3 regions of the Planococcus sp. MB-3u-03 genome follow, and region 1 is predicted to be linked to each of the others. Evidence: riboswitches for the same ligand, from Rfam matches in the RefSeq annotation. Region 1 holds a riboswitch; each other region holds the start of a gene.
What was found. Region 1 has a riboswitch for cobalamin ahead of CW734_RS05375 (hypothetical protein). Riboswitches for the same ligand answer to the same signal wherever they lie in the genome.
Positions count from the first base shown of each region.

Region 2: linked by a shared signal. The riboswitch ahead of CW734_RS17000 (cobyric acid synthase) and the one ahead of CW734_RS05375 (hypothetical protein) in region 1 are both predicted to bind cobalamin.
Region 3: linked by a shared signal. The riboswitch ahead of CW734_RS17380 (acyl-CoA thioesterase) and the one ahead of CW734_RS05375 (hypothetical protein) in region 1 are both predicted to bind cobalamin.

Region 1 is NZ_CP025135.1:818,080-828,946, forward strand. Features, by position in the region: gene CW734_RS05315 (NADH-dependent flavin oxidoreductase) at 1-1,032, shown strand, start outside; gene CW734_RS05320 (DUF1643 domain-containing protein) at 1,149-1,793, shown strand; gene CW734_RS18665 (GIY-YIG nuclease family protein) at 2,149-2,433, opposite strand; gene CW734_RS05330 (helix-turn-helix domain-containing protein) at 2,755-3,108, shown strand; gene CW734_RS05335 (DinB family protein) at 3,203-3,724, shown strand; gene CW734_RS05340 (hypothetical protein) at 3,739-4,158, opposite strand; gene CW734_RS05345 (helix-turn-helix domain-containing protein) at 4,239-4,448, opposite strand; gene CW734_RS05350 (DUF2975 domain-containing protein) at 4,458-4,937, opposite strand; gene CW734_RS05355 (thiamine pyrophosphate-dependent dehydrogenase E1 component subunit alpha) at 5,289-6,254, shown strand; gene CW734_RS05360 (alpha-ketoacid dehydrogenase subunit beta) at 6,278-7,300, shown strand; gene CW734_RS05365 (biotin/lipoyl-containing protein) at 7,314-7,763, shown strand; gene CW734_RS05370 (ABC transporter substrate-binding protein) at 7,943-8,902, opposite strand; gene CW734_RS05375 (hypothetical protein) at 8,899-9,429, opposite strand; cobalamin riboswitch at 9,610-9,789, opposite strand; gene CW734_RS05380 (MerR family transcriptional regulator) at 10,197-10,867, shown strand, end outside.
Region 2 is NZ_CP025135.1:3,148,676-3,159,542, reverse strand. Features, by position in the region: gene CW734_RS17025 (MarR family winged helix-turn-helix transcriptional regulator) at 1-424, shown strand, start outside; gene CW734_RS17020 (NtaA/DmoA family FMN-dependent monooxygenase) at 651-1,988, shown strand; gene CW734_RS17015 (DHA2 family efflux MFS transporter permease subunit) at 2,107-3,543, shown strand; gene CW734_RS17010 (NADPH-dependent F420 reductase) at 3,736-4,458, opposite strand; gene CW734_RS17005 (cysteine hydrolase family protein) at 5,054-5,578, opposite strand; cobalamin riboswitch at 5,721-5,905, shown strand; gene CW734_RS17000 (cobyric acid synthase) at 6,011-7,531, shown strand; gene CW734_RS16995 (cyclophilin-like fold protein) at 7,846-8,328, shown strand; gene CW734_RS16990 (DapH/DapD/GlmU-related protein) at 8,418-8,990, opposite strand; gene CW734_RS16985 (SDR family oxidoreductase) at 9,022-9,756, opposite strand; gene CW734_RS16980 (LysR family transcriptional regulator) at 9,880-10,761, shown strand; gene CW734_RS16975 (GAF domain-containing sensor histidine kinase) at 10,836-10,867, opposite strand, start outside.
Region 3 is NZ_CP025135.1:3,225,987-3,236,853, forward strand. Features, by position in the region: gene CW734_RS17350 (anthranilate synthase component II) at 1-57, opposite strand, end outside; gene CW734_RS17355 (DUF1259 domain-containing protein) at 353-751, opposite strand; gene CW734_RS17360 (hypothetical protein) at 996-1,175, opposite strand; gene CW734_RS17365 (flavodoxin domain-containing protein) at 1,250-1,729, opposite strand; gene CW734_RS17370 (ribonucleotide-diphosphate reductase subunit beta) at 1,716-2,762, opposite strand; gene CW734_RS17375 (ribonucleoside-diphosphate reductase subunit alpha) at 2,769-4,946, opposite strand; gene CW734_RS17380 (acyl-CoA thioesterase) at 4,948-5,436, opposite strand; cobalamin riboswitch at 5,573-5,750, opposite strand; gene CW734_RS17385 (DUF3934 domain-containing protein) at 6,614-6,802, opposite strand; gene CW734_RS17390 (glutathione peroxidase) at 6,875-7,351, opposite strand; gene CW734_RS17395 (transcriptional regulator, SarA/Rot family) at 7,380-7,817, opposite strand; gene CW734_RS17400 (organic hydroperoxide resistance protein) at 7,838-8,257, opposite strand; gene CW734_RS17405 (methyltransferase family protein) at 8,408-8,962, opposite strand; gene CW734_RS17410 (b(o/a)3-type cytochrome-c oxidase subunit 1) at 9,177-10,829, opposite strand; gene CW734_RS17415 (cytochrome c oxidase subunit II) at 10,831-10,867, opposite strand, start outside.

The sequences.
Region 1 (10,867 bases):
TCAGGAAATCCGGACGGTACTGTCTCAGATGCAGAACTTGCCTATTACCAGCGCCGCGCAGGCCTCGGCAGCCTGTTCGTGTCCGCATGCATCGCGGTTTCGGAAAATGGCATCGCCTTCCCGAACCAGTTTGTCGCGTTCAAAGACGACGTCATGCCGCGCTTAAAGCAACTCGCAACTGAAATGAAGTCACAAGGCAGCAAAGCTATCCTGCAAATGCAGCACGGCGGCCGCCAAGGCCAACCGGATTTGATCGAAGCGGGTGAAACGGTCGCACCGAGCGCTATCGCAGAATCGGCCGACAAGCCGAAGCCGCGCGCTTTGACGGGAGAAGAGATCACCGCCATTATCCGCGATTTCGGCGAAACCACGCGCCGCGCAATCGAAGCCGGATTTGACGGCGTGGAAATCCATGGCGCCAATACGTATTTGATCCAGCAATTCGTCTCAGCTACTTACAACCAGCGTGAAGACGAGTGGGGCGGCAGCTTGGAGAACCGTTTGAAATTCGGTTTGGCGGTCTTGGATGAAGTGAAACAAGTGGCTGCAAAACATGCGGACGATAGCTTCATCATCGGCTACCGTTTGTCACCGGAAGAAAACAATGCAGATTCCGTTGGCTATACGATCAAAGAAACGCAACAATTGGTTGAGCGCTTGATCGAAGGCGGCATCCATTATATCCACGTATCGCTTATGGAATTCAAAAAAGCGCCGCGTGGCATGGAAGAGGGGGACAGCATCGTCCAAATCCTGTCGAAACAGATCAATGGCCGTGTGCCGTTTGTCGTAGTCGGCGGCGTCACGCGTCCCGGCCACGCGGTAGCTGCGCTTGAAGAAGGAGCGGATATCGTCGTCATGGGCCGCCAAGCATTGGTCGACCCGGAATGGACCGAGAAAGTGAAGCAAGGAAACGAAGCGGACATCAACGAAACGATCCCGCAAGAACTGGTCGGCAAACTCGACATCCCGGAAACGATGTGGAACGCCATCACCTCTTACGGCATGGTCAAAGTGGACGCGAAAGTATAAAGAACAGCAAGCTCCCAAACCGGATATGGCTTGGGAGCTTTTTGATCCGGCTGAAAACGCGGATCTGTTATATTTGATAGACTGAAAATGAAGAATAAGATACGGGGAGGGATTATGTGTCACTGATTCCAGCTGAAGACTTGAAGCATATCTTCTCGGTCGAGGCGAAGTTTTACCATACTGAAATAGAGGAAGAGACATTTCTGATGCGCCGCGAAGCGCGCATCAGGCGAAACGGTGCCTTTACCACTCGAACGGATGCAGTGATCGTCATGATCAATCCGTCCAATTGTGCACAAGCCGGGAAAACCGTAAATAGCCCGCGGGAGGCAGAGTGGATCCCCACCAAACCGAATCCGACACAATACCAGCTGATGAATTTGATGGAGCGCCAAGCATGGGATTTGATCACGCTCATCAATTTATCGGATATTTGTGAAGGAAATATCATGAACTTCAAAAGCATTGAAAACAAGTTCAATGAAGCAGGGATCCCTCATTCCTTGTTCCAGGAACAAAACACCCAACAACGCGAAGAATTGCTGGGAACTTCAGTACATCTCATTTTTGCATGGGGTTCGTCGACTGTCGCCAAGAGGCTCGCTGCCCAGTTCGGCTTGTTCCAAAATGGCTGTGCAGAAAAGCCGTATGATTATGCGAAAGCATGGGTGGCAGGTGAAAATGGATTTCCGCGCCATCCGAAACCCGCGACGATGGCGGACCGGGTTGTATGGCTAGAGAGGATGGAATCCTTACTTTAGGGAATAAGCAATTTCATAGTGAATAGCGTACGAAAGAATATAGACAGCCAAAGCCCGCTTTTATAAAGCGGGCTTTGGCTGTCTATTATTTTTCTTTCAGCACCCCAGCCGATACCAAATTATTCAATGCACCCTGATTTTTAAAGCGGAAATAACCGCTCAAACGATTCAGGTCTTTATGGGTCAGCTGCGAAAAATCGACAGCCAGTTCGTAGCGGCCTTCAAGCTTGTTTAGTAGGGTTTTGGCGAATGCCGCCTGCTTGGGCGTCAGCGGTTTGTCATCTTTTTCCGCCTTCGATGATGGGGAGCCTTCAATTGTTTGCCCGCCCGAAATCGTCTGCTGGATAGTATCAGGTTATCCGCCAGCTTTTAGCCAGGCCACATCGTCCTGATTCAAAGCAAACCATTCACCTTCGAGCCGTTTGTCTTTGAAATGCTGATGAAAGGCAGCTTTTGTCTGATGGTGGTTGCCGGATTTAATCAAATGGATCAATTTGTTTTCGAAAGGAAGCTTCACGACAAAGAGGTTCATATACCGTTCCACATGCTTGGTTTTGCCGATTTTGAAAGAACCATTCAAGTGCTCTTGCACGAAATAGACATAGCCTGGCGCTTCTCCGGAAATGTCAGGGGATTCCATGACCTGCTTCAGAGCGGCTTGGTTTGGTTCATATAGATAGACTTTCGAAATCGGAGTAGCATTAGGGTCATGAGTTACTGTTTCAGTAGATGAGGATAACCATTTATTCAATAGGTTTTTTAGCATAATCAAAACCCTTTCTATATTTATTTCCAAATTTACGTGATATTGTGATTATAACTTAATTATGAATATGTTACTATTTAATTATTATGTATAATTCTTAACTAGTATCAATACCAGTTCATGTAAATGAAGCGATTATTTCAACCAACCAACAAATGAATAAAGTAAGTAAATTGATTGTGAAGGGGTCTATCTATGGCAAAGTTAGCAGAAAACCTAAAGGCGCTCAGAGTACAGAACAAATTGTCGATGCAAGTGGTTGCGGATCATCTAATAATAACACGTGCAACTTATAGTAATTTCGAAACCGGGAAAGGTGAGCCGAATCTCAAATTGCTGGTGAAAATGGCAGACCTCTATAATGTCTCGCTCGATGAACTTTCAGGCCGGCAGTTTACTCCGAATGGTGTAGTCATTGATCAAGTAAGGATGAAAACGGAAATGAATAGGGAGATCAATGCGATGGTAAAGCAAATCGCTAATGAATTCATCCAAAGCAAGGAAGCGGATATTGTAAAGCGGATCCAAAAGAAGTTCAGCTTGGCGTAGCATTCATATAGAAGCAATACACAAAAAAAGACTGGAGCGCTCCAGTCTTTTTCATTGCTAATAATGGCTTGTAAGCTGGAAGGGGGGGAGCAGTATGGATTACCGGATCAAGGAACAAGCAGGATTCTCGCCGAAGATCGGCGAACTCGTGTCGATGCTCGACTATACGCGCGCGGTTACATTGGCGGATGTAGAAGGTTTGTCTATCGAAGCGCTCGATTATTTGGCTGATGGGCAATCGAATTCGATCGGGGCGCTCTTGATGCACATGGCGGCAATTGAATTTGTGCACCAGGTCATCACGTTCGAAAACCGTGACTTGACACAACAGGAGCTGGAGCAATGGCTCGTGCCGCTTGAACTTGGGGACAAAGCGAGAAGCGCGATCCGCAACCATCCGCTTGATTATTACCTAGATGAATTAAAGAAGGTCAGGGATCATACGCTGTCGCTATTGGAAAGTGTCAATGATAGCTGGTTGTACGAAGAAGGGCAGTGTGATCACGGAGTTGTCTACAATAAGTACTTTCTCTGGTTCCATGTCGTGGAAGACGAAACGAGCCACCGGGGGCAGATCCGCATGACCAAACGTATTTGCCAAAATAATAAACATTAAAAAACTCAAGGCTTTCATACGCCTTGAGTTTTTTCTGTATTCCTATGGATGCCTCTAGTAGTAAATCCGACTATACTGAGAGTCATTTGCGTGAAACCGAGGAAGAAAAAGAACACGAGAGGCAAATACCATTCCCCGAGCAACACGATCGGCAATGCAGCACTTAGCGATAGCAGGATTCCTAAACCAAGATTCGCCACAAAAAACACCCGCGTTTTCTTCATGAACCCATAAACCGCAACCACGGCATTCCCGATTCCGAAGACAATCATTCCATACATAGCTAAAGCGGACCAACTACTGAAGGGCATGACGCCGGCCCACTCGGATGGAAATTCCACGAACACCCCCATGAACGGCAGCATGGAAATGCCCATATAAAATGCGCCTAACGACATTGCTAGATTAAATGCAGCGACCAGTTTTGTCAGCAAGATCTTTTCCTCCTTTGGTTTCGAAGAATGGGCAAGTTGCTCTGAAATTTACTGTTTTCAAAAAGCGAAGGAAGTCAGGACTATTCTTCTTCCTGGTATTCCAATACATCGCCTGGCTGGCAGTCGAGCACTTTGCAGATGGCTTCAAGAGTCGAGAAGCGGATCGCTTTCGCTTTGCCGTTTTTCAGGATGGACAAATTGGGCATGGTGACGCCGACTTTTTCGGATAGCTCGGTCATGCTCATTTTGCGCTTGGCGAGCATGACGTCGAGATTTATGATGATTGGCATGGTATCACCTCAGACCGTAAGATCGTTTTCTGATTTGATGTCGATGGCGTGCGTAAGCAGCTTCTGCAAAACCGCTGCGAAAACGGCGATGACAAGTGCGCCGAAGCCAATCGCCGCGCCCATGAGGATCAGTCCCGGGGCATCATCAATTTCTGCGATGATGTAAAACAACGGCATTGCGAGAACGTAAATGCCGGTGATCACCAGCGCACACCGTTTGATGTTTTTGATCGCCGTCACTGAGCGCACAGAGAAGGCGATATTGTCATCGATAAAGCTCAATAATTTATAAGTCTGGTACAGCGCGACGAAATACGCAACCGCTGTTGCATAAAGCAAGGTGACAAACACATATTGCAAAAACGCCAGCTGATCAGGACCGTCCTGGATAATGCCCGAAAGCGGTGGCACCACGAAGATGCAAAGCGCGATGACCGGTAGCGCCATGAGAAATAGCACCACTTTCAAAAACAAAGTCTCCCGTTTCATAAAACACACCTCTTTACTTCTTAATATCCAAAGTATAGCGATTTATTTATCGTTTATCAATAAATAATTGTTGTTTAGCGATATTACAATTTTGAAAGGAAAGGATGAACAGATGCATTTGTAATCAGTTTCTAACAAGTTGCACCTGTTAATTAAAGAAGATCACCTTAATTGTAAATTCTCTAGTCTTTTATTATCAGAATATTGAAATATTTATTGGAGAAGAGTACACTGAGAGTGTTTAGGCCTATGGAATTTGTCGCACGCCATCCGAATTTATGGAGTAAAAAAGGAGGAGTAGCAGTGACTAAGTTCGAAGAAAAACAGCCTTCTGTATCTGTCGACAAGCTGATGTGGATGTACGAGCAAATGGTCAAGATCCGCTATTATGAAGACCAGATGGTGGAGGCGTATACGGAAGGCAAGTCACCGGTGTTCAATATCGGTGAAGGCCCCGTGCCGGGTGAAATGCATCTCGCGACCGGGCAGGAACCAGCCGCCGCCGGCATGATGGTGCATTTGACGAAAGACGATACGGTAACCGCGCCGCACCGTCCGCATCATCACGCCATCGCCAAAGGTGTCGACTTGAAGAAAATGACGGCGGAGATTTTCGGAAAAGAATCAGGTCTCGGAAAAGGCAAAGGCGGGCATATGCATTTGTTCGATCCGGAAGTGAAATTCTCATGTGGCGGCATCGTGGCAGCCGGCATTCCGCATGCGGTCGGTGCGGCTATGGCCAATAAAATGAAAGGAAAAGACTGGGTCGCCGTGGCATTCATCGGTGAAGGAGCGGCAAATGCCGGAGCGTTTCATGAATCGCTCAACTTGGCAGCGCTGTGGAATTTGCCGTTCATCATCGTCGTCGAAGACAATTCATACGGCATTTCGGTTCCAAAGACGGCGTCGACTTCTGTCGAATCGAATGACCTGCGCGCTTCGGCGTATGGCGTAGCGGGGGCTTATGTAAAAGATAATGATCCGATCGCGATGTACAAGGCATCGGAAGAAGCGGTCAACCGGGCACGCAACGGACAGGGCCCGACAATCATCGAAATTGAAACTTTCCGTTTCCTCGGCCATTTCCAGGGCGATCCCGAGTTATACCGGGACAAGGAAGAAGTGCCGGGACTGCGGGCGCGCGACCCGATCATGAAACTGCGCCAGCAGCTCTTGGATGCGGAACATGTGAATGAACCGGAACTGGAAGAAATCGAAACACGCGCCAAACAACAAGTGGACGAAGCCTACCAGTTTGCACGCGACAGCGATTATCCGAAACCTGAAGCCGCATTGGATGACGTCTTTACATCTTAAATCCGGAAAGGAGCCTATCCGAAATGGAGACAGCGAAAAAAAGAATGCTGACGGGCAATAAAGCGATGGCGGAAGCGATTGCCCAGGAGATGGAGAACGACAAAAACGTATTCGTGCTCGGTGAAGATATCGGAAAATACGGCGGCATTTTCGGTTCGACGCAAGGCTTGATGGAAAAATTCGGGCCGGAGCGTGTGCTCGATACGCCAATTTCCGAGACGGCGTTTATCGGTGCGGCGATCGGTGCAGCGGCAGAAGGCATGCGGCCGATTGCAGAATTGATGTTCGTCGATTTCTTCGGCGTCTGCATGGACCAGATCTATAACCATATGGCGAAAATCCCGAATATGGCGGGCGGCAATGTGCGCCTCCCGATGGTGCTCATGACTTCGGTCGGCGGCGGTTATAGCGATGCTGCGCAGCATTCCCAGACTTTGTATGCGACATTTGCGCATATGCCGGGGATGAAAGTGGTCGCACCGAGCACGCCACATGACTTAAAAGGCATGATGACGTCCGCGATACGCGACGACAATCCGGTCGTTTTCATGTTCCATAAATCACTTCAAGGACTCGGGTGGATGGACCAGCTCGATTATGCGGTCGGCCATGTGCCGGAAGAATCGTATACCGTGCCGCTCGACAAAGCGAATGTCATGCGGGAAGGCAAAGACGTAACCATCGTCGGCATCCAGATGATGACGCATTATGCGATGGAAGCGGCAGAGCGATTGGCACAAGATGGCATCGAAGCGGAAGTCATCGACCTGCGATCCTTGGCGCCGATCGATAAAGATACCATCCTCAATTCAGTGAAGAAAACGCATCGGCTGGTCGTCGTCGATGAGGATTACCGCTCGTATGGCATGACAGCTGAAATCGCGGCCATCGTCTCGGAAGAAGCGCTCTATGAACTTGAATCGCCGATCAAGCGCCTGGCGATTCCGGATGTGCCGATTCCGTACAGCCATGTGCTGGAAGATTTCGTCTTGCCGGGGCCGGATAAAATCGTCGAGACAGTCAAGCAGATGATGGATGAAGCGTAAAGGAGGCGATTGGATGCATGATGTGACTTTGCCGAAGCTGTCTGAAGATACCGATGAGAGCTTGATTGTCCTGTGGTTCGTTGATGAAGGCGATTACGTCGAAGAAGGCGCCGTGCTGTGTGAAGTGCAGACGGAAAAAGCGGTGTCTGAAATCCGTGCCGAAACGGGTGGGACGGTGAAGAAAATCCACGTGAAGCGCGGAGATTCCGCCAAAGCTGGTACATTGCTTGCAGTCATCGACCCAAAAGGACAAGCTGCCGAGAACACGGGGGCTTCTGAAAAAGTCCATCTCGAACAGGCGGAGGAAAACGAAGCGTCACAAGAGACAGCGAGCTTTACCCGCGTGTCGCCAAGACTTCGCCATCTCGCGAAAGAACTGGACGTTAAACTTGAAGACGTCAATGGGACTGGAAAGGGCGGGGCGATAACCGAGCAGGACATCCGCGATGAAGCGGGATTATGAATAGAAAAAAGGCGTAACCGACTTAATCGGTTGCGCCTTTTTTATTGATGAGTAGACTATTCATTCCCTCTGAAACAGAGTGAGAGCAGGACTTGCGCCGTTATGATGCAGGACTTTATAAACAGTGAAATAGCTTAGGGAATGTCTGTGCTTGTTGAGTGAAGCGCAAATGAATAAACTTATTCCATCAATTCCGGATAAACCGTTTCCGCAACTAACTGCACCGCTTCACCGATGCGCGGCCCAGGGCGGGAAGTGATGTCGGAATCGATGAAATGCACTTCGTCATTCTCAATCGCCTCCACATCCGACCAGCTGTCGCGCGCTTCGATATCACCGACGGCATCTTCCACGTAAGACACGGTCGTCAAGATGACTTCGGGATCGCGGGTGATGACTTCTTCTTCAGAGATATTCGGCCAGCCTTCCAGGTCCTCGAAGACATTGGTCACTTGGGCGTGGTTTAGGATTTCCTGCATGAACGTCGATTTACCGGTTGTGTAAATTTCAGGGGACGGGCTGATTTCCACGTACACTTCTTTTTGCTCTTCGACCGCTGCAAGGCGTTCTTGGACATCTTCGATTTGCGTTTGGATGCCTTCGATCACTTCAGCGCCTTTTTCTTCCTTGGCAAGAACAGAGGCGATTTGTTCGATATCGCCGTATACTTCATCGAATGAAGTAGCCGATTCGATAACGAATACCGGAATGTCGGCATCTTCAAGTTGGGAAAGGGCAGGCGGTGCCTCGCCGGTTGAATAAGCCAAAACGACATCCGGGTCGAGCTGGATGATTTTCTCGGCATTGAATTCCACGGAATCACTGACGCGTTCGATGTCCTGTGCCGCTTCCGGGTAGTTGTCATAGTCGGTAACGCCGACCAATTGATCGCCGGAATCGAGTGCAAAGACGATCTCGGTGTTGCTCGGGATGAGCGACACGATCGTTTCAGGCGCTTGCTCGAATTCGAGTTCTTCGCCGCGGTCATCGGTGACCGTGTACGGTGCGTCGCTTGCAGTTTCAGTTGGCGTTTCTTCTGTTGTTTCGTCTGTTGCCGGTACTTCGGCAGTATCATCTTGGCAAGCACCGAGTGTTAAAGAGAGTGGAATGCTGAGTAAGAGAAATGATTTGATTTTCACGAGTGAGTCTCCTTTTTCTTCATGCGTTTTGTTGGATAGGATTTGCTGACGAATGGGATTTCATCGACGCCGTGCTGCTTATTGGCATACACGGCCATGACAAAAAAGACATTGGCGAGCAGGTTGGCATAGTCCATCAAATGCTCCGGCACTTCGCGCTCAAGCATCACATGGTGCAGGGCGCGGACGGACTTTTTCGCTTCGCTGCGGCAGACGTGAAGAATGCACGCAGCGTGGGTTCCTTGCGGCAGGACGAACTGGCCGATTTCCTCTTTCACTTCCGCCACGTAGCGGTCGTACAAGTCGCTGAGCTCGGCGAGGTCTTGTTCGGTAATCGCGAGTTTCCCGCGCACCGAGCCGTTCAAGTGATAAACCATCGGCTGCAGGCAGCGCAAATCATCGATGATTTGCGGGACATCGTTGACCGCGATGGCTTCGCCGATCCGTGTCGTCAAGGAATCGGTGCGGATCTCGAAATCGACCGTCGAAGCGCTTTCCCGCATGAACGGGTAGCACAGGTAGCGCATGTTTTTTTTTCATTTGTTCACCTCCTGGATAGAATCCGTAAATATCAGCAGACGTATCGCTTTCAAAAAGAGACAAAAAAAGCCACTCTCAACGAAGAGAGTGGCACGATTGCGAATATCCAGCACAAGGCTGTCCATAGGAAAAAGTTGCCGTAGATCCTCTTATCTTCCGAAGAGCAAAAATACGTTCAGAAAAAGGTAGGTCTCCTGGCTTGTGCATCGCTTTACTCTAAGGCCTTCCCGGGTCTCCCCAGTGGCATCTCTTATTTCATACGCACTTACAGTTGCGGAAACAGCTCCGGATTTTCACCGGATTCCCTGTTACGCTGACGAATCAGCACCTTTTCCCTGCATGATTATTTACTTAGTTTCAGTGTAGCACTTTTGATTTGGATTTAGGAGAGGAGAATGAAATTGTTTGGAGCTTGAATAAAGGTTACAGGGGAGGCACCGCGTCGGCCGCTTTGGGCATGGCTCCGTACATAGGCGAATGGATCATAATCAGTATTTCACTAGGAGTTGAAAAACGTTCGTAAAAGTCATCGAGAACCAGCGAACGTTCGTAAAGTGTTTTGGTATGTTTACGAACATTTTTCGCGCTTTATTAAGCTGTTTTGAGAGCGTTCGGAAAAGTGTACTTTTACGAACGGTTTTTGGACTAAGGGTCCATATGCTTATAAAATTTACAGAAAAGTTTATACCGCCTGTTGACTCTTCCGTTTACGGCAGAGTTATACTAATAATGAAAGCACAAACGGAGGTGGCTTATGTATAGTATTGGGAAAGTGGCAAAAGAATTAAACCTGACTGTTCGAACACTGCGCTATTACAATGAAATCGATCTATTAACACCTTCCCGAATTGCAGATTCAGGTTATCGTTATTATTCAAAAGAAGATATTCTAATTCTGCAGCGGGTTATCGCTTTAAAGAAACTAGGATTTCAATTAGAACAGATCAAATCTATTTTAAATGAAAATGACTGGGAGGACATTTTTGAAGAGCAATTGATTATTATTGCAAAAGAAAAAGCACACCTTGATTATCTGGAAAAAATGCTCAGGTTAACCCAGCAACTATCTTTTATTGAACAAGACATTAGTTGGACCAACCTATTCCAATACATAGGGCAAACGGGAGAAGATCAAGTTAAGCAAATGGCTTATTTGAAAGAATACTTTAGTGAAAAAGAAAGGAAGGTTTTTAACAATCCCCTATTTCATATGGGTGAGAAGGAATCTATGGACATAGTTTACTTATTGAGAACAGCCAGGGAACAAAAGCATGAAAACCCAAGCTCGATGAAATCTCAGACCTTGGCTAGAAAACTTATATTGTTCCTTGACGAAGCGTTTAACAGTGATAAAGCACTAATTGAAAAGTATTGGAGCCTACAAAAGGAAGCACCAGAAAAAGCCGGATTAATCTTTTTGGAAGA
Region 2 (10,867 bases), 1.0 Mb from region 1:
GAAGGCCTCTGTAGATTGTGATATCCGTGAGTCGTTAGATAAAGTATCATCCAAGATGCGTCGGGATTATAGTGAAAGCTTAAGAGAGATCAATCTTTATGTAGGGCAGGACAATTTGCTCGCCCGTTTATGGGCAGGAGATGGAATCACTCAAATGCAATTGGGCGATCATTTGAAATGTGAACCACCGACGGTCACCAATATGGTCAAATCGCTGGAACAAAACGGCTTTATCATCCGTAAGCGTGACGAACAAGATGGCAGGGTTATGCGGATATATCTAACGGACAAAGGAAAAGAGATAGAAAAGCCAGTTGACTTCAAATGGAAGCAGCAGCAAGAAAAATTGCTGAATGGCATTTCACCAGAAGAACGTTTGGTATTAAGAGATTTAATGAAACGTATGGAGAAGAACTTGTTTTAAGTTCTCTCTGGCTATTTACTTAGCAGGCTAACTTTTTAGGGCACTACAAAGTTGCTTGCAAGCTTTAATTTCGAGGTCATAAGGAATCAATTATTTAGCAAGCTAAATAAATCGAACTTAACTGTAAGTTCATTTAAGAAATATACAAAAAAGATAGGCAGACGAAAAAATCTGTACATGCCGATTTTAAAAAACAAAGCCTATCAACAAAAAGGAGAATACTAACATGACAAAACGAAAAGAGATGCAATTGGCGTTACAAATGGTTTCGGGCTATGGGGCTGAATTCAGCGCTTGGAGAATGCCCGGAACCGATCCGGCAGCTTATACCAATACGGACAATTATGTGGAACGGGCGAAGATAGCGGAAAAAGGAAAATTCCAAATGATCTTCATTGCAGATACACCGGCATTGACTGTCGACTTAGGCCCACAGACACCAAGTTTTCCGATGGATCCGATGCTGGCACTTATGGCGGTGGCCAGAGAAACAGAGCATATCGGCCTTGTGGCAACCCACTCCACAACGTTCAATTACCCTTATAATATAGCGCGGCAATTCAAGGCGCTGGATGTTATTAGCCGCGGACGTGTCGGCTGGAATGCGGTAACTTCATCTACTCCAGAAGCGGCAGCGAACTTCGGTATGCAAGTTGCAAGCCGTAAAGAACGATACGCCAAGGCTCATGAATCGATTCAAATTGTCCAGTCGTTATGGGGCAGTTGGCAACCAGACGCTTGGACATTGGATACAGAAGGCGGCAAATTTGCTGATATGGATAAAATACAGCCGATCAATCTTCAAGGACAGTACTACGCTTCCCGCGGCCCGTTGCCAATTCCGCCGTCGGAACAAGGACAGCCAGTAATTTTCCAAGCCGGCGGTGGAGCTGAAGGGTTGGAATTAGCAGGAAGATTTGCTTCTGGTGTCTACGCAAATCCTTATGACATCGAGTCGGCCCGGCAACACCGACAAGCGCTCCGGGAAAGTGCAGCTCGTTTTGGCAGAAACCCAGATGAGATCAAGATGTATGCCGGCTTTATGTTTTCAATCGGGGCGACGGAAGAAGAAGGTTTAGAACGGCGGAGACAGTTGATGAGTTTCAATCCCGATGAGATTCCAAGCCGTGTCAGCTACCTGGGATCCATGGTGGGACTGCGGCTATCGGTACACGCAGTGGATATCGATCAGCCCTTGCCGGCGGAGTTGCTGGAACGTACCTATGCTAGCCCTCAGGATCCCCGTTCCCCTAGAGCTTTGCAATTATTGAAACAAGGATTGTCCATTCGGGACGTTCTGGCGCACGGAGTTATCAATTACCATCCGGTCGTTGCCGGTACCGCAGTGCAAGTGGCAGATTTCCTGGAAGAATGGTTTTTGGCAGACGCGACGGATGGCTTTTCGGTTGTGCCGGATATCGCCTACGATGGAGTGGCCGATTTTGTGGAGCAAGTTGTGCCGATTTTGCAGGAACGCGGCTTGTTCCACAAAGAGTATGAAGGAAACACATTACGCGAGAATATGGGCGTTCCTTATCAATACGGAAGCGCTGAGACTAAGTAAGCGGGATAAAAGAGAATTCTCATGAGTAAAACACTTCAATTGCTTCAAATTTATATAAATAAGGCTTTGCAAAAAAATAAAGCATTATTAAGTTAATTAGCTTACTGGGAGAGAAAAAATGAAGAAACAATACAATACAAAAGCGATTTTATCGTCGTTGCTCATCGTCGGGTTTGTCGGCATGTTCAGTGAGACTGCCTTAAACATCGCCATAGTGAATTTGATGGACGTATTTGAAATTTCGGCGGCAACCGCACAGTGGCTAACGACTGGATTTTTGTTAACGCTTGGTATTTTGATGCCGATCAGTGGCTTGCTGCTGCAAATGTTTACCACGAGACAGATGTTCGTTGGTGCGCTTATTAGCTTAATTACGGGGACATTAGTTGGGGCACTAGCCGTCAATTTTGAAATGCTGATGGTGGCCCGGGTGCTGCAAGCTGCAGGCATGGCCTTATTGCTTCCCCTCATGTTCAACACCATTTTGGTCATCTATCCCCCTGAAAAGCGGGGAGCGGCTATGGGATTTGTCGGACTGGTCATCATGTTCGCGCCCGCAACCGGCCCGACTATCGGCGGTCTATTGATCGAATACTTAACATGGCATTATATTTTCTGGTTCTCGCTGCCATTCCTGATCATCGGCTTGTTAATCGGGCTGAAGTATTTGGAAAACGTAACTGAAGTGACAAAACCGCGGATCGATTTGTTTTCAGTTCTACTGTCAACTATCGGTTTTGGAGGAGTGGTCTTTGGCTTTAGTAAGGCTGGTGAAGGAGAAGCGGGATGGGGCAGTATGGTCGTTATCACTTCTATCATCATTGGTCTTATTGCCTTACTCTTCTTTGTGCTGCGCCAGAACTCAATGAAGGAGCCGCTATTAAACTTGAGGGTTTTCAAATTTCCAATGTACGTGGTGGGGCTGCTTCTCGTAATGATGAGCATGTTGATCATTATGTCGAGCATGATCATTCTGCCGATGTTCTTGCAAACAGGTGCTGGATTGTCTGTCTTTATTGCGGGACTCATGCTATTGCCTGGCAGTGCGTTGAATGGGCTATTGTCGCCATTTATCGGCCGGTTGTTTGATAAATTTGGACCGAAATGGCTCGTTATTCCGGGACTTATCCTCGTTACGACGATGCTGTGGTTTTTCACCACATTGACTACTGCGTCATCAGTGGCATTTATCGTGGCGTTGCATGTCGGTCTGATGGTTGGGATTGCAATGATTTGGATGCCTTCCCAAACGAACGGGCTAAATCAATTGCCGCCCGAATTATACCCGCATGGCACGGCGGTCATGAATACGCTGCAGCAAGTGATCGGGGCAGTCGGGACAGCGGTAGCCGTCAGTATTTTGACAGGCGGTATGGATAGCTATCTACACAGTTCTTCTGCACCGACACAGCCTGCGGAAATCGCCAATGCGATGGCTTCAGGATTGCAAAACGTCTTTTTGTTTACAGTGGGGATCGCGGTAATTGGCCTGGTCATGGGATTCTTTATCCGTCGGGTAGTAGTCCAACGCGAAGTAATAAATTCACCACATTAAATATATTGGATTAAGCCAATTAAGAAACATCTCACATAACATGACAAGCAGTTGGCTAAATTAAAAAACACAAAAAATGAAGCTCAGTGGCTTAAAAGACAGCTACTGAGCTTCATTTTTTTATCATGTTTATAGATGCATGAGAACATTTCTTCTTTGATCCATTCGTTTTTAACAAAAGGGTTTCCTGAATTAGGAATTATAGGTCTCGCGGTTGATTCTCACAATATCATCATGCGTCATGCCAGCTGAAAACTTCTCCATTACCTTATCCCGCTGGACGGGTGCTTTTTCTTTATCGGCCGTATTCAAGGCTTCGATCAGTTCTTCTTTTGTCAGTTCAGTGCAGTAGGCAGGAGTTCCGGGTTGTTCTCTCCAAGAGTCGCTTAACGAACCGGCATCCACTGCATCGAAGCCGAGCTCATTCACGACATCGATCAGCACTTGTTTTTGTGCGGGGTCATCACCGGCAATGGCCATGGCAATGCGGCCAGTCGTGCCTTCTGGAGTTCCTTTATTTTCTAATGTATACGCTAATTGATTACTGAAGGCTTTGATGACCGGTCTTCCTAGCTGCTTGGACACCCAAACACTTTCAACCATTCCGTTTTCGATTTCTTCGATTTCATTGTCTCTAAATGGATAATAATTGGATGTGTCTGCAATGATGACTTCATCCCCAACTTGATCGATGATCGGCCGAATGCTCGGCATGACATGGAGAGGGAGAGAGATTAACAGAACATCAATATCGGTGATCAGCTCTTTGACATCCACAGGTGTTCCTGCAATGTCCTTACCTTCCAAATGTTTAATGTCCCGGGCATCGGCAATTTTGACCTCATGTCCATTTTTCACTAATTTCTTAGTAAGACTGGCTCCAATGGGGCCTGCACCTATAATTCCAAACTTCATTTTTCTGCCTCCCATAATTTTATATATTCTTTAACTTATCTAAAAGAAAATTAAATCAACTGTACATTTACTTAACCAAATAATACATTTAGTAGACTAAGTAAATTTTAACATAGAAGATGAGTAAAATAAATACAGATGAACCATTCCACCCTAAAGCTTTCCACAAAAGGCTTTTTTCACCTCTTTGAAGAGAACAATGCCAAAAAGTCTCCGAAACATCACATAAATGTTGTGATTAGCAGACCGTGTGATGTGTAGCCAGTATTGGTTCGATGAGCACCATTATATAACCCCTTTTAATGAGGGTTCACTGATTGAGTTTTGAGGAATAACAAGAGAAGGTGAAATTGCTAGAAAAAATGATACATGCAATAGCCTGTTCCATAACACTTTAAAAGCAGAGTTTCATAATTATATATGTTTATATATGACGAATTACTGGAAGTGAAGAAACTCTAATATGAGTTTCTTCTTTTTTAGTGGACTGCATCTTATGCATAACTCAAAAGCTTCACTTTCTCATAAAAAAACTCCTCCCAAAATAAATTCCGGGAAGAGTAATTGTAATTTTTTATCGAGGTACGTGGGTTATTTAAGCTCGTCCCAAAAACTCGATATCCTTCGTCTCCTGCAAGGTGACAAACTCGCTTAATAGGCCATTATGGTGGTCGATAATTTCCTGTGCGCTCATTGTTTCCGAATCCCAAGTGCCGTGTGCGTCTTTGGCGAGTGTCACGTCAAATCCCAGCTGGCTGGCGCTGCGTGTGGTCGCATTTATACAATGCTCAGTCTGGTTGCCGGCAATGACAAGGTTTTGGATGCCATTGTTTTTCAATACCTCTAGCAACTTTGTTTCATGGAAGGAATCAGGCGTCCATTTTTGAACGACGGTATCCCTTTCTTCAGGAGTGACGGACGAATGGATTTGCCAAAAGTCGGTGCCTTCTACAAGGCCGGCGTCGTTATGCTGCACATAAATGACGGGAACATCGGCTGAACGCGCTTTTTTGATCAACGACTGCAAATTCTCCAGCAATTGTTCACTTTGATGGACGGGATTGGCTGGGTCGAACATCTCGTTTTGGGCATCAACGATTAATAAAGCTGTCTTTGGCATCGGGCATTCTCCTCTTCAGTTAGTGTTTTCTCTTATTTTATAGAGCGTGCGATTGCTTGTATAGCAGTTGGTGTAACAGATGAAAAAAGTAAAGCTAGTGAGGAAAGAATGACTGTGTATATAATGAAAAGAAAAATAGAGTTTGAATCCAATGCATAAAGTTGCTTATGTCTTGAACATGAGTTAAAAGGGAAGCCGGTTGAATTCCGGCGCGGTCCCGCCACTGTAAGTGAGAGCCATCTGAAAAAGCCACTGAAGCGATGCTTCGGGAAGATTCAGAAGGCGATGATCACGAGCCAGGAGACCTGCCTTTATGCGGATGCCCGTTTGCTTGCAAGGACAAGCTGGAAGTCAGCCTTTTTTTTGCTGTTTTTTCTCAATCCCTTGCGGCACGCGGGGGATTTTTCTATTTTGGCGAGTGGAGGGAAAAGTATGCCAGCAGTTTCGATTATGATTCAAGGAACAGCTTCCGATGTGGGGAAAAGCTTGATTTGTACAGCGCTATGCCGAATTTTTTCAGACGATGGCTTCCGTGTGGCTCCGTTTAAATCACAGAACATGGCGCTGAATTCGTTTGTGACAGAAGCAGCCGGCGAAATCGGCAGGGCGCAGGGCGTTCAAGCAGAAGCAGCCCGTATTCCGGCGACTTTTGATATGAATCCAATTTTGCTCAAGCCAAAGCAGGACATGGTGTCAGAAGTCATTGTCCATGGCCGGCACTTTATGGACATGAATGCAAAAACCTATCGCGACGATTTCTTGCAGCAAGTGATGCCGGCGGTCGAGCAGTCGATGCGCAGGCTGCAGCAGGATTTTGACGTGCTGGTACTTGAAGGTGCCGGTAGCCCTGCAGAAATCAATTTGAAGGATAAAGACATTGCCAATATGCGCATGGCCCACTTGGCAGATGCCGCCGTCATTTTAGTGGTGGATATCGACAAGGGTGGTGCGTTCGCCGCTATCGTCGGAACGCTCGCTTTGCTCGATGAATCGGAACGAATTCGTGTAAAAGGAATCATCATCAATAAATTCCGTGGCATGCGTGAGCTGCTCGATGATGGCATTGACTGGCTGGAGAAAGAAACAGGCATTCCGGTGCTCGGGGTCTTGCCTTATCTCGATGTCCAAATCGATGCAGAAGATTCTCTTGCATTGTCATCGCTGCGGTTTAAAAAACCGAAACCAGGAGAGTTTGCTGTAGATATAGCCGTCATCCGGCTCCCACGAATCTCGAATTTCACAGATATAGACCCGTTTTTCGATGAACCGGAAACGGGCGTTCGTTTGGTCGGAAAAGTCGAAGATCTCGGTACACCTGACCTGCTCGTCATTCCCGGAACCAAAAACACATTGGCTGATGCTGCGTGGCTCAAAGAAAACGGCTTTGATCGAGCGATTCAACAGCTGCACGAGCAAGGCACCAAGATCTTTGGGGTTTGCGGAGGTTTTCAATTGCTTGGGGAATCACTCGTAGATCATGAAGCGGTTGACGGGGAAGGCGGAGCGGCAAGCGGCCTTTCCTTGCTGCCGGTGGACACGGTGTTTGTCGGGGATAAGAAAACCGTTTTAATGACCGGCAAGCAAGTAAAAGACGGGCAAACGCTAACAGGCTACGAAATTCATTTGGGAAGATCAACTATCCGCGGGGAGGCTCTGCCATTTATGCAGCTGTCGGACGGCCGGATGGACGGGGCAGTCAGTGCAGATGGAAGCGTGATCGGCACATACCTCCATGGCATTTTCCATAACCGGAAATTCACGCGTGAACTAGTCAATGAATTGCGAGTCAAAAAAGGGTTAGAACCATTGGAAGACGATGTGAAACCCGATGCCCAGCGAAGGGAAGAAGCGTATGATTTTCTAGCGGCACAAGTTCGCAGCCATATGAACGTGGCAGCGGTTTACCAATTACTCGGCTTATCTGCTTACGCGGCCCACAAGAGCACAATGTAAGAAGAAATGTGTTTTTCGATACTACTAGAAAATAGTGGATGGTAAAGAACAAAAAGCCGGACTTCCTCTATGGAGTCCGGTTTTTAAATTGAAGGCATTTTTAAAGATCGTATGCCCAAAACATATACCGGACTATTTGATATAGGTATTGGTCATTTGAATTCCATCGCTTTATGATGATATTGAAAATATAAAATATCTATTTAAGACGAGTAAATCAGCCTACTTAATTTAGATTCAGTAAATTTCTCCATAGTCTCAACAGGAAGGGGAAATGAAAATGAAAAACAGCTTTGCCATTAGGTATCATCCTCATGGCTCTTGGCTTAAGTGCTTGTGATGCGAGCGAAACGGATGAAAGAGATGCGCCGAATGCTGAAGAACAACCAAGCAACGGGGATAACCAGGAAAGGGAGGAAGCGGAGATGGCAAATCTACTTGCTTTAGAATTGCAAATAGGGAACGAAGTGTTCTCAGCACAACTTTACGAAAGCGAGACAACCGAAGCATTGCTTGAATTGCTTCCGTTAACCATAGATATGGAAGATCTTCATGGAAATGAAAAGTTCTTTTATCTTTCAGAAAGGCTCCCAACAAATTCTGAGAGCCCAGGGCATATTAATGCGGGGGACATTATGCTTTACGGAGACGATTGCCTGGTATTCTTTTATGACAAGCTTTCAACTTCCCATCAATATACCCGTCTCGGCTATATCGAAAATGTGGAAAGATTTACTCAAGCGGTCGGAGAGGGGGATATCACGGTCGCTCTTGATTTCGCCGAAAATGATGGATAAAAGGCTTATATAGTTGAAGAACGCATCAAGTCCTAGACTCGATGCGTTCTTTTTATCGCTCATCCAATTAGTGAATAAATGATTCGCAGCTATTCCGTAATTTTCTTTATGGCCTTTGCCGGGACTCCTGCCACTACCGTGTTTGAAGGGACGTCTTTTGAAACGACAGCCCCTGCCGCCACAACGGCATTGTCCCCGATCGTCACGCCGGGAAGGATGGTGGCGTTTGATCCAATCCATACGTTTTCGCCGATAACTACAGGAGAGGGCGTGGTGGTGCCTCTTGTTTCCAAGGGCAAGCCATGATTCAAGGTAGCGATCGAGACATTCATGCCGATCAATGAGCCATTGCCGATGGTGATGCCGCCCCGGTCCTGGAACGAACAACCGGTATTGATGAACACATTTTTGCCAATGCGTATGTTCTTGCCGAAGTCCGTGTGGAAGGGAGGCAAACATAAAAACGAAGCGTCGACTGGTGCGCCTGTCAGTTGAGAGAACAGCGCGACGATTTCTTCTTGTGTGTTGAAGGTTGAGTTCAACTCCACCATGATTTTCAGGGCTTGAAAACTGCTTTGCACCAATAGGCCGTGCAATTCTTTATCCGTACTTGAAATGGGTTTGCCTGCTTTGTAAAAATCGATAAACTCTTGCATCTCCATCTGAAAACCGCCTTTCCTTATTCTATTCTCTTTATACCTCTTGAGCTGTCGGGCGAATGATCATATCGCTGACCGAAACGCGATCCGGTGTATCGATGACATAAGCGACTGCCTGGGCAATATCTTCTGCGGCAAGTCCCCACTCTGATTGGGCTTGGTGAAGAGCTGCCGATGCTTCTTTGTCATTGATGGTTGTATACAATTCGGTCAGGACAGCGCCCGGTGAGATAATCGTGGATTTGATGTTGTTTTCACGCTGCTCTTGTCTCAAGCCTTCCATAATGGCCCGGACAGCAAATTTGGTTCCGCAGTAAACGGCTGAATGCGGGTAGACCACATGCCCTGCCACAGAATCGGTGGAGATGATGTGGCCAGATTTTTGTTCGACCATCTTCGGCAACGCCGCTGCAATGCCATTCAGCACCCCCATGACATTGATATCCAGCATGTTTTTCCATTCGTCGCGTCGCGTTTCAGCCAACGGGGCGGTCGGCATAATCCCGGCGTTATTGAACAGTACATCCAATTGACCGTACTCGGCAATCGCCAAATCAATGACTTGCTGCACTTCTTCATGATTTGATACATCAGCTTTTCTGTAGACGATGTGTGCTTCCGGCAGTGATTCCTTGATCTCTTTCAAGCGCTCTTCTCTGCGCGCTGCCAATACCAACTTGGCGCCTTTTTCGGCTAAAATTCTGGCTGTTGCTTCTCCGATGCCGCTGGATGCTCCCATAATGATAATGACTTTTCCTTCAATTGCCATGTAGAATTCCTCCTTCAAAATAATTATCTATTCGTTCCCATCATAAAATGATAGGATTCAGATATCCAATACCTATATCAAATAATCTATTATGCTTTTTGAGCATAAGAAAAAGAGGCTATTATGGAACTTCGCGTATTGCGCTACTTTATTGCGGTAGCGAAAGAACAAAACATTTCGGCTGCGGCCAAACAGCTGCATTTGTCTCAACCGACATTATCCCGGCAATTGAAAGAACTGGAAGCGGAACTCGGGACGACTTTATTTGAACGGGGAAATCGGAAAATCACCTTAACGGAAGAAGGGCTGTTCCTGTTCAATAAAGCGAAGGAAATCGTGGAATTGACCGAGAAAACCGAAGCTAATTTGAAAGGGACGAAACAAGAGATTGGCGGGGAAGTTTATATTGGCGGCGGTGAAACCGAAGCGATGCGATTCATTGCGAAAGCATGCAAAGAGCTGCTCGAAAACCACTCGGGTATCCGTTTCCATCTTTACAGCGGCAACGCGGACGACATCACCGATAAATTGAAGAATGGCTTGCTGGATTTCGGTATTGTCATCGAACCGATGGACAAGCAGAGATACGATTATATAAAGCTGCCAGCGACTGACCGTTGGGGTGTATTAATGCGAAAAGACAGCCCGCTCGCACAACGTCCGTTTATCCAGCCTGAAGATTTGATGGATAAGCCCTTGCTGATTTCTCGCCAAACGGCGGTCAGCAATGAAATGTCCGGCTGGTTCGGGAAAAATATTGAGGACCTGCGTGTGGTTGGAACTTACAATTTGATCTACAACGCGGCATTGATGGTGGAAGAAAACATTGGCTATGCATTGTGTCTGGATAAGTTAGTGAATACTGGCGAAGACAGCAAACTGTGTTTTATCCCATTGCGCCCAAAACTAGAAGCGAACTTAAATATCATTTGGAAAAAGCATCAGGTTTTCTCCAGTGCAGCGAATTTGTTTTTGCAGCAACTTCGAATTCATTTACACAACTAGAGCTCTATAAATAGAAAAAAACATCAAGCTTTAATTGGCTTGATGTTTTTTCTACTTGTCGGGAAACTGAAATTTTATTTATTAGGCTCACCATCTGCCTTTGGTT
Region 3 (10,867 bases), 970 kb from region 1:
GAAGTAATGGACCAGATTATATGTAAATGAATCATAATGATCGATGATGACAATCACGGGAAAAACTCCTCTTCAAGTGAAATGTTGCGTAGTTTCATTATAAAGGGAGTGAGGCGATTAAGTATAGCTTATGCAATAGCATGCAAACAGAAGCATTTCCGAATTAAGTTTACTTAACGGAACACTGACTATAAATAGCCTCATCCGTAAAGCACAAAGCTAGTTTATCTAGATTCGCCACTTTAGATAATTAAATCTGCCAGCATGCCCACAATAACATGCTGACCCTCATTTTCCAAATAAAGGATGCATACTAAAAACCCGGATCGCCAGGCGTCCGGGTTTTGTCTATTTAATCGATCTGGCGCAATGCGGCAGCGAGCCGTGCGGCGAAATTCTCCGGCGGTTCCTCTGCAATCAGGCGCAGACACACAATATTCGGGTTCGAGTCGATGCTTTGTTCAAATTCTGTCGGCAAGGCAATCGGGTATTGCTGCAATGCTTGCGTAAATAACGGCACTTCTTCAGGGAGCAGGTAAATGTCTGCTTCATTCATGGCAGAGCCATCGGATTTCAGGTTTCGAAACGATATATCGTGTTCCAGTGTGCAATCAAAACTTTTATCATGCAATTGAATGGTTACGGTCCGGTTTTTCTTGATCAGGCATTCCATGTCCGTGGTATCGGTTTCTGCCTCAAGCAAGTTACCGACCTGTTGTGCCAGGTCCATGATAGTGTGTTCGATTTTCATATCGTTCCCCTTTCTTAAAGCAAATTACGCCGAAAAGAAAACGCCGAAAAAAACCCAAGCAAGGGCTTTTTTCGGCGTTGGTTCCAGCGCTATAGTCTGTTCCATTTTACCAAATTAGAGTTGTATGTTTTTGAGCAGTGATAATTAATGCCTGATCGGAAATACTATGGCTTCCCGTTCGTGAATAGTATAAGATAAATCGTTCAAAAAGGGAAACTATAGGCCTACACTTACTTATACAAAATCAATCTTCTTCATCTTCTTCATCATCTTCATTATCTTCCGAATCCCCTTGATTCTCGCCCGGCATGACATCCGTTTCTTGCTCCATCTCCGGCTCGTCTTCCTCGCCGCCGCAAGCAGCAAGCATTCCCGCAGACAATATTGCAGCTGCGCCGACTTTCAGCCATTTCTGTTGTGCCATAGACCTTCCTCCTCTGTTTCAGTTCCTTATTAGCTCTATACCCGCTTGTCAAAAGGAGAAACTACAGGAGACTTTCAAAAGTTGGCAGCTAAGGGCACGCCTTTATGATGGCTGTATTTCGTCAACACACTTTTCGCGAACGCATCACAGCGCAGACGGTCATCCGCAGACGGCATCTGTTCGACTTTGAGCGTTGCGGCTAAGACGGTTGTCGCATGCAGCATGTCCCGGAACAGATCTACCGCGCCACAATACGTCGCAAAGCAGCGGTCTCCTGTTCCGAATACGCCTGTGATGTGCGTCTTATCCTGCTGTTCCATCGCTTCGTACAGGCCATGCAGCTGCTTCGGGATTTCCCCGTTCATCCACGTATAAGTACCGACTAAAACTATATCGTAACGGGATAGTTTAGAGAGATTGAATTCTTTCACTCGAAAAACATCCGGCTGCAGCCCCTGCCGCACGAATGCATCCACTACCATACGGGCGAGGCATTCGGTATGCCCCGTCGCAGAAGCATAGACAATTGCGACGTTCGGTTTATAATTCGTCAAAGCCGTTCGACTCCGATACTTTCGTATAGGCGCGTGATTTCTGTTCGAAGAAATCCGACTTCGTACTGTTCATCATCTCATCGCCGAAGACGCGGATCCACGGCATCGGGTTATCGCGTGTTTCATAGAGGTTGCCGAGGCCGATTTGGCGCAGTCGCTTGTTTGCCAAATACTCGACGTATTCGTTGAACTCATCAAGATCCAGGCCGTCGATATCCCCTAGGATATGCTGTGCCCATTCTTTTTCGAGTTCGACGGCGTGCGCTACTTCATCGCGGATCCAGTCGTTCATCTCATCTGTCGCGAGTTCCGGGTTTTCTGCGATCAAGATACGGATAAACTGGGAAACGAAATAGGCGTGCTGCATTTCGTCACGCTGGATATAGCTGATCATCGTGCTCGTTTTGAGCATTTTCTGCTGGCGGGCTAGGTGGTAGAAAAACGCAAAGCCCGCATAGAAATAAATGCCTTCCAAGTTAATCGAATTGACCGCAAGCTTCAATAAGTTTTCCAGATTGGGCTCCGTACGGAACGCTTCGTACGCAGATAAGATCCGTGCGTTGCGCTTTCTGACGAGCGGGTCGTTCTTTGCTTCGTCAAAGCGCCGGTTCTGTTCATCAAGTGGCACGAGTGAACTGAGTACGTAGGAATACGACTCGGTATGGACCGCTTCCTGCTGGGCGATGACGGCAAAAATCGACTTGAAGCTCGAATCGCTGACATAGTCCATTACTTGAGTCATCGTCGGCGTCTGCAGGCTGTCAAGAGACGCGAGTTGTGTGTTGATGCGCAAAAAGACGTCTTTTTCGGTATCCGATAGTGAGTCCCAATTTTTAATATCATCCTGCATATTGATTTCCTGCGCTTTCCAGAAGTTCGCCAGCAGCGCTTGGTACAGTTCATACATATGCGGATGGGCGATATCGTTCCAATTGAGCAAGCCGGAGCTCGCCCCGCCGACAATGGCGGTCGAGCGGTTCGGTGCATCCGGGTCCATCAATGGTTGTTTCGTTAAGGTTTGCATACTCCTCATCCTTTCTTAGCTTTCACATGCCTCGCATGCTTCGATTTCTTCCTGCGACGTGCTGCGCACATAATAGCTCGTCTTCAATCCGCAATTCCACGCTTCGAGGTGCAACTCCAGCAATTCCTTAGCGCGGATCGTGTGCGGCACATACAAATTAAAACTGATCGACTGGTCGATATGGCGCTGTCTCGCGGCATTTTGGCGGATGCTCCATTTTTGGTCGAGCACGTGGCGTGCGCGGCGGTAATAGTCATATGTCCGGTGATTGAGGTCCGGTGCCGTTACATTAAAGCGGAAATTCTTTTTCTCTTCTGCGTATTCGACGGCATACAGCGGATCGATGCCGTCTGTCGAACCGCCAATTTTAGCGGTCGACGAGTTCGGCGCAACAGCCATCATCCAGCCATTGCGGACACCAGATGCTGCAACTTTGCGGCGCAGCGCGTCCCAGCGTTCACTGTTGTAGCCGCGGCGCTCGAAAAAGCTGCCTGTATGCCATTCGGAATTCTGGAATTCACTGAAAGCCCCTTTTTCCTCTGCCAATCCCGCAGATGCGCGGATGGTGTGCCAAGCGATTTCTTCGTACAAACTGTCTGCATACTCGACCGCTTCTTCTGTTTCCCAATGGATGCTGCGAAGCGCCAGCAGATGATGCCAACCGAATGTTCCTAACCCAACGGCGCGGTACTTGCCATTCGTCACTTCTGCCTGGCCGACCGAAATCGTGTTCAAGTCGATGACATTATCGAGCATGCGCAATTGAATCGGGATGAGGCGGGATAAGACGTCCGCCTGCACCGCTCTTGGCAAGTTGATGGACGATAAATTGCAGACGACGAAATCGCCCGGTTTTTTCACAGTGACCAAATTGCCTTCTTCGTCTTTGTATTCTTTGATAATTTCAGTCGGCGACATGTTCTGTGCGATTTCACTGCACAGATTACTGCAGTAGATAGATGTTTTGCCAATGCCGCGCAAGTGCTTGTTTGGGTTTTGGCGGTTCACTTCGTCGCGGTAGAACATGTACGGCGTTCCGGTCTCGAGTTGCGACACCATGATGCGCGCCATAACATCCATCGCACGGAACGATTTTCTGGCCAATAAAGGATGGTTGACCGCTTCCTCGTATTTTTCCGTAAAGTATTTACGGTCCGTTTCATCGTAGAAATCTTCCAGGCCAAGCGGATTGCCCTGGTCGTCTTTCCAGCCCATCACTTGCTTGACTTCGTGCGGGCAAAACGTATGCCATTCGCCGATGCTGCGGCCGTTGTCATCCGTTTCCTGCAATTTTTGCATAAACAAATCCGGAATCGACACGCCGGTGAAAATATCGTGTGCTTTGCGGCGCTCATCGCCGTTATTTGTTTTCAAATCCAAGAAGCCATTCATGATGTCTTTATGGAATACATCAAGGTAAACTGCCACTGCGCCTTGGCGCTGGCCAAGCTGGTCGACGCTGACGGCTGTGTCGTTAAGCAGGCGAATCCACGGGATGACGCCTGACGAATTGCCTTTGAATTTACGGATGTCGGAACCAAGTGCGCGCACTTTCCCGTAATAAACGCCGAGGCCGCCGCCGTCTTTACTGAGGCGCGCGACGTCCCAGTTGTTCTGGTAAATGCCATCAAGCGAATCCGCTACTGTGTCGATAAAGCACGAGGACATTTGCCCGAAGCTCTTCCCGGCATTCGATAAGGTCGGTGTCGCCACTGTCATATACAAATTGCTCATCGCCCAATATGCTTCTTTGACGAGTTCGAGGCGGCGCACTTTCGGCTCTTTTTGCATCAAGGTCATCGCGATGACAAGAAACCGCTCCTGCGGCAATTCCCACACACGCCCGTCATAGTCTTTTGCCAAATAACGATCCGCCAATAAAAACAGGCCTATGTAATTGAATAATTCATCGCGTTCTGGCGCAATTTCTTGGCCTAATACACGGATTTCGTCCTCGGAATAAGCTTCCAGCAAATCTTTCGAATAAATGCCGAGTCGGCTCAGCCCCTCGATCAACCCGTAAAAATCATCGTATTTGTTCGCTGCGCTATAGCCGCGCGTTTGTGCAGCTTGTTCGTATAATTTCTCCAAATACAATCCTGCTGCTTCGAAGGTCCAATGCGGCTCGTCCATCGACACCCGGTCAAGTGCATCTTGAATTTTTTTATCGCGTTCTACTGCCCCTAAAGTCATTTCAACACAGCTCCTTTGCGTATTCGTTTGCGATCATTCGGCGTTCTTTTCGCTCCTGTGCGTTCTCAAACAAACGTTTTTCATTTTCCGTTTCCGGTACTACGCCTGCGACCGGCGTCGGCCGACCTTCTGCATCCACGGCCACCATCGTTAAAATCGAAGTGGTCGTCAAACTGCGCGTGCCGCTTTCGATGTGCTGGCATTCTGCTTTGACGTACACTTCCATCGAGGTCCGGCCTGTTGAAATGACGACGCCTTCCAAAATCAAGATATCGCCGACTTTTGCCGAGGACAGGAAATTGACGTTGTCGATCGATGCGGTCACGACTGCGCGGCGGCTATGTTTCATTGCCGAGATGGCGGCGATTTCGTCGATATACGCGAGGACGGTGCCCCCGAAAATCGTGCCCATATGATTGGTATCCGGCGGCAAGACGAGCCGGGACTGGATGGTCCTGGATACGCCAGCCGGAAGTTGTTCTCTATGCATAACGAATTCCTCCTTATAAAAACAAAAAAGCCCCCACTCTCCGAAGAGAATGGGGGCATAAACGCAAGTTAATTAGGTGGGCACACTTGGGCCGCACAAACCAAACCTTTGTCATCCTTCCCAATTCCCGGAGAAGTGCAAAACGACAACAGAGGCAGGTCTCCTGGCTCGCGCGTCACTCTCCCATGCCCTTCCCGTCCATTGGACAGTGGGATTTCATGGTTCGTCTGCGCTTACAGTTGCGGGAACAGCTCCGGGATTTCACCGGATTCCCTATTCAGCCCATATTGGGCACCTTTGTTGCGGTATCACTATATATGGTGTTGAAATTTTACATCATCACCAAATCTTGTAGTTTCACTATAGACCAGTTCGAATTTCGCCGCAAGGATTTTCTCGCACTTCCTGTAGAAAGTGAAAAAGGGTCTAGTTGCTGGCGTGTTTTTCGTATAAAACTTTCAATTTGTAGTTAATTTTTGATACGTGGTTCGTTGAATCTTGCTGGTTGTGTATAGATGGCGAGAGTTTGCTTCTAGAATCGTTCCAGTGGTTGGTTTATGCTTCATTTTAGTAGTCGCCTCCGGGCTTTGGGTTGGCCTCTCGCAATAAGCCAGGAAGAGCGTCTGTCTTATTGCTTCGGCTCACCCTTTTGCGCTCGGCGGCTCGGAGATTTCATTGTGAGTAGACTGTTTAAATAGTTTTATTTCTTTAGTTAGTTGCCGGCTAGTGGGGAAATCGCTTCCCGGGGCAGGCTTCGGTGAAGACAGCGAGAGCTTACTTGTGAAATCGTTCAGGCGTTCCAGTTATGCATCATCTTGGTAGTCACCGCCGGACTTTGGGTTGGCCTCTCTCAATAAGCCAAGAAGAGCGCCTGTCTTATTGCGTCGGCTCACCCCTTTGCGCTCGGCTGCTTGGAAATTTCATTGTGTGGAGTATGATTAACCAGCTCTGCTTCTGTATACGTTGCCGGCTAGTGGGGAAATCGCTTCCCTGGATGGGCATGTAATAAGATAGTGTGGAGGTCATTTCGAATGATTTCAGCATTCTATTTGTTCTTCACATCAACTGCGCTGTCTAGCTTTGGATTAGCTCTTAGTAAAACTCCAAACGCTATCTCCGCTCCCCCCTCTATTTCCCAGGAAATAAAAAGACCGCGCAATTGCCTGCGCGGTTTTTGTTATCCATCGACCCATTCAGATTCAGCTTCTGGCTGCTTTCCTTTTTGGTTCGTGGCTTCTTTATTGTCTTTGCTTGTATACGGCTTAAAACTTTTGGCTTTGTTTTTGCCTTTTTCCCAACGGTTCCAGCCTTTTTTGCCGGTTCCTTGGCCTACGCCGCTTTTTGATTTTGCTTTCGCTTTGCCCATTTCTTTCACTCCCGTTCACTCATCGTGACGTTCAGCTTACCACATCCCGCCGCTTTCGTGAACAGTTCGTGTTTAGGCCTCGAGCACTTTCTGGATATCTTTGTGCATCGAATCAGGCGTATCTTTCGGTGCGAACCTCGCCACGACTTTGCCATTCGGGTCGACAAGGAACTTCGTGAAATTCCATTTGATGCCGCTCGACAGGAAGCCTTTCGTGTTCGACGTCAAATGATCGAACAGCGGGTGCGCATCTTTTCCGTTCACTTTGATGATGTCGTGCATCGGGAACGTGACGCCGTAAGTCATGCGGCACGACGATTCGGCATCTGCCGCTTCCCCGACTTCCTGGCCGAACTGATCGGACGGAAAGCCAAGTACGACTAGGCCTTCATCTTTGTAGCGCTGGTAAATCTTTTCGAGGCCGTCAAACTGGCCGCGCAGGCCGCATTTGGTCGCCGTGTTGACGATGACCATCGGCTGGCCTTTGTAGCGTTCGAGCTTATACTCTTCCCCGCTGGCATCGGTGACCTTAATATCGTAGATTCCCATCATTCATCACTCCTGTTTCCATGAATTTTCATAAATCCATCTCGCCGAAAAATGCATTTAAGGCTTTCAGGTTGTTCATCAGTTCGATGGCATTGACATCGAGATAATTGCAGCTGGTAATCTTGTCGTGAATGGCCTGCTCAATCGGCTTTTCATCCGCACGCGACTTTTCCGTCAAAGAAATCCGGAAAGCGCGGCGGTCTTCAGCCGATTGTTCTTTCACGATGCGGCCATTTTGAATCATTCGGTTGATGATCGGGTTGAGCGTGCCGGTGCCGAGGCCGAGTTGCCCCCCGATTTCTTTCATCGTCAAGCCGTCTTCTTCCCACAACACGAGCAAGACCAAATACTGCGTAAAGGTCAGGCCGAACGGTTCTAAGGTCTTCGCATAAAGTTTCGAGAAATTGCTCGACGCTTTATACACTTCAAAGCATAGTTGCTGTTCCAGCTTGGTTGGTTTGTCCATGTCATCACCTGTTTTTCTGCTTATCGAACGACAATCTCCACGTCCACTGAATCTTTGATCGCTTTGGAATATGGGCAATACGCGTGGGCTTTGTCGACGTATTCCTGTTTCTTGCCATCTTCCAGGCCGTCGATATCCACTTCGAGGCGCACTGCGAGTTTCACGCCGCCGTCTGTTTTATCGCCCAGCAAGGAAACTGTCGCTGTGACTTCGCTGTTCGTTACTTTCACTTTATCACGTTCCAACACGAAGTCCAATGCACTGTTGAAGCAAGAGCTATAGCCTGCCGCAAACAATTGCTCAGGGTTGGTTGCCGTATTCGGCTGGCCGCCAAGCGCGACTGGCTTTGCTACATCAAGATTGAAAATATTATCTGGTGAATAAACCGTGCCTTCACGTCCACCGCTGTTGATCATTGTCGTTTCAAAAATTGGTTTCATTTTTATATCCCTCCAAAAATTATATCTTACACGATCTATATTAGAATAAATCGTACACGATGTAAAATGAAATGCTTTGGTTTTTTTCAAAAGAAAAATCCCAGATGCAAGATCCGGGATTTCCACTTCTTTATTCGCGATAGCTGAGCTTCAATAAATATAAGGAATCAAGCGGGCGCGGTGCTTCATCCATTCCTTGTATTCGGGCCCGAACTTTTCGACGAGCAAGGCTTCTTCGTGCTGCATGCGTTTATTGAGTGCAAAAGCGAGCAACAAGCCGCCGGCAATCGCCGAAATCGGGCTCGTAAAGAACAGCGCCATGCCGATGCCGATCAAAAACAAGCCAGTATAAAGCGGGTGGCGCAGCTTGCGGTAAGGGCCGCTGCTGACGATCGTATCGCCTTCCCTAACCGTCACGTGGCGTGTGAATTGTGATTTCAAGTGAATGATCCCCCAAAATCGCAAAAAGACGCCGATGATAAGCAACACGAGCCCGATCGGCCTGAGCACCGAGGCAATTTCTGTTTCCGCCAGCTCCTGAAGCCAATAACCAAACACGATGGTGGCAATCAGCGACAATAGGATCCCGAAGAATGTCCTTTTTTCGACCGGGTCGCCTTGCCCGGTCTCGCGATTTTTAAAAACGATGAATTCGACCAGCCAAATAACGCTCACAGCGGTGAAAACCCAGTCCATCCACCCCATCACATCCACCTCTTTCTTCTCCTTAAAATACTATAGAAGATGCCGCTCAAATACAATTTCCAACTGGTTGCGAATAGAAAAAGCTGTCCCGGCACCTTACCGGAACAGCTCTTCTTTAGTCTTCGTCCGTCACCGACAACTCAACGAGCATCGCGGTGAAAACGATGAAAATGGCCATTAATGCGATTACCATCGTGAACATTGTCCTCAACTCCTACCATGTAATAAATCCTTTCGAGCCAGGCGGTGCATGTTGGATCATGTGGGTCAGTGGAATCGCGTATGCAATGATGATCAACGCGGCGGCAATGCCGATCCAAATCCACCAGTTTTCCAGCCATTTCGGTGTATTCGACATATCGCTTTCCGCCAGCGGGAATTCCACCATCTGTTCAGGCGTTTCCGCTTTTGGCGAAACGAACATCGTCATGATGACGATATACATCAAGATCATGGCAGACAGGAACAAAATCGTGCCGCCGATCGCCATCGTCACATGGTTCGAGATGATGCCGTCAAACCATTCCATCGCCGACGGGTGGTCGTTATAGCCGCTGTAAGCTGTGCGGCGCGGAGCCCCCATCAAGCCTAATACGTGCTGTGCAGTCGACATGAGCAGCATACCGATCGACCACGTGATGATCTGGACAAAGCCGAGGCGCTGCATGCGCTTCGTGAAACGGCGCCCCGTCAAATATGGGATGAGCCAGAAGGTCAAGCCCATAAACGTCATCGCGACAGGCGTTCCGACGGTAATATGGAAATGCCCGACAATCCATAAGGTATTGTGGACGACTTCATTCAATTGAAAACTGGCATTGATGATCCCGCCAGCGCCCCCAGGAATGAAGAACGCCATGGCGATGAAAATCGACGTGAACCGGACATCTCGCCACGGCAATTTCTTGAACCAGCCAAAGAGGCCGGTGCCGCCTTTTTTGCGCCCTGAAATTTCAAAGGTCGCAAACATCGAGAACGCCGTCATGAGTGATGGCACGATGACCATAAAGGTCAAGACGACCTGCAGGAACTTCCAGAAGTTCGAGATACCCGGCTCCGTCAATTGATGATGGAACCCGACCGGAATCGAGAACAGAATAAACAAGACGAAGGCGAGACGTGCCAAGGAATCACTGAACACTTTCACGCCAAGCAGTTTCGGCACGATCGTGTACCAAGCGATGTACGCTGGAAGCAGCCAGAAATACACAAGCGGGTGGCCGAAATACCAGAACAGCGAACGGCTCAATTCCACATTGATCGTATCCGTCCAACCGAATGCCCACGGAATGTATTGGAACAACACAGTCGCAACAACGCCAAGACAGGCGATGATCCATAACACGATGGTCGTGACCGTCATGAACGCAAACAAGGGACTCAATTGCCCTTTATTGTTACGGCGCCAAACCATGTAATGGCCGACCAAGGCAAAACTCGAGATCCACGTGCCGACAATGACCAAAGCCAGGCCGACATAATAAAATCCGTTCGCTTTCAGCGGGGCGTAAAATGTATAAAGCACTGAAGCTTCACCGGCCACAATCATGACTGTAGCCATGACCGTTCCGAGCAGCGTCACCCACAGACCGATCCATGAAAACAAGCGGACTTTAGGGCCGAAGCTGCCAAGGCTTTTGCTCATGCCGGTGATAAAGAAGGCGAAAATGAAAAAGGTCGTATAAATAAGTGCAAGCAAGACGCCGTGCGCAGTAAGGATTTGGTAATAATCAAGCCAAGCCGGGAGCTGAAGTGCGTCGTTGCGGATAAATACCTGCAAGACGCCCATGAGCGTACCGATCAAAAATGCGGTATAAGCGACACCTAAGTGCCATAAGGCGATTTTACGTTCTGGTTGGGCAATCATGTCAGTACACCTCAATTTCCGTAGACATCATATGGTGC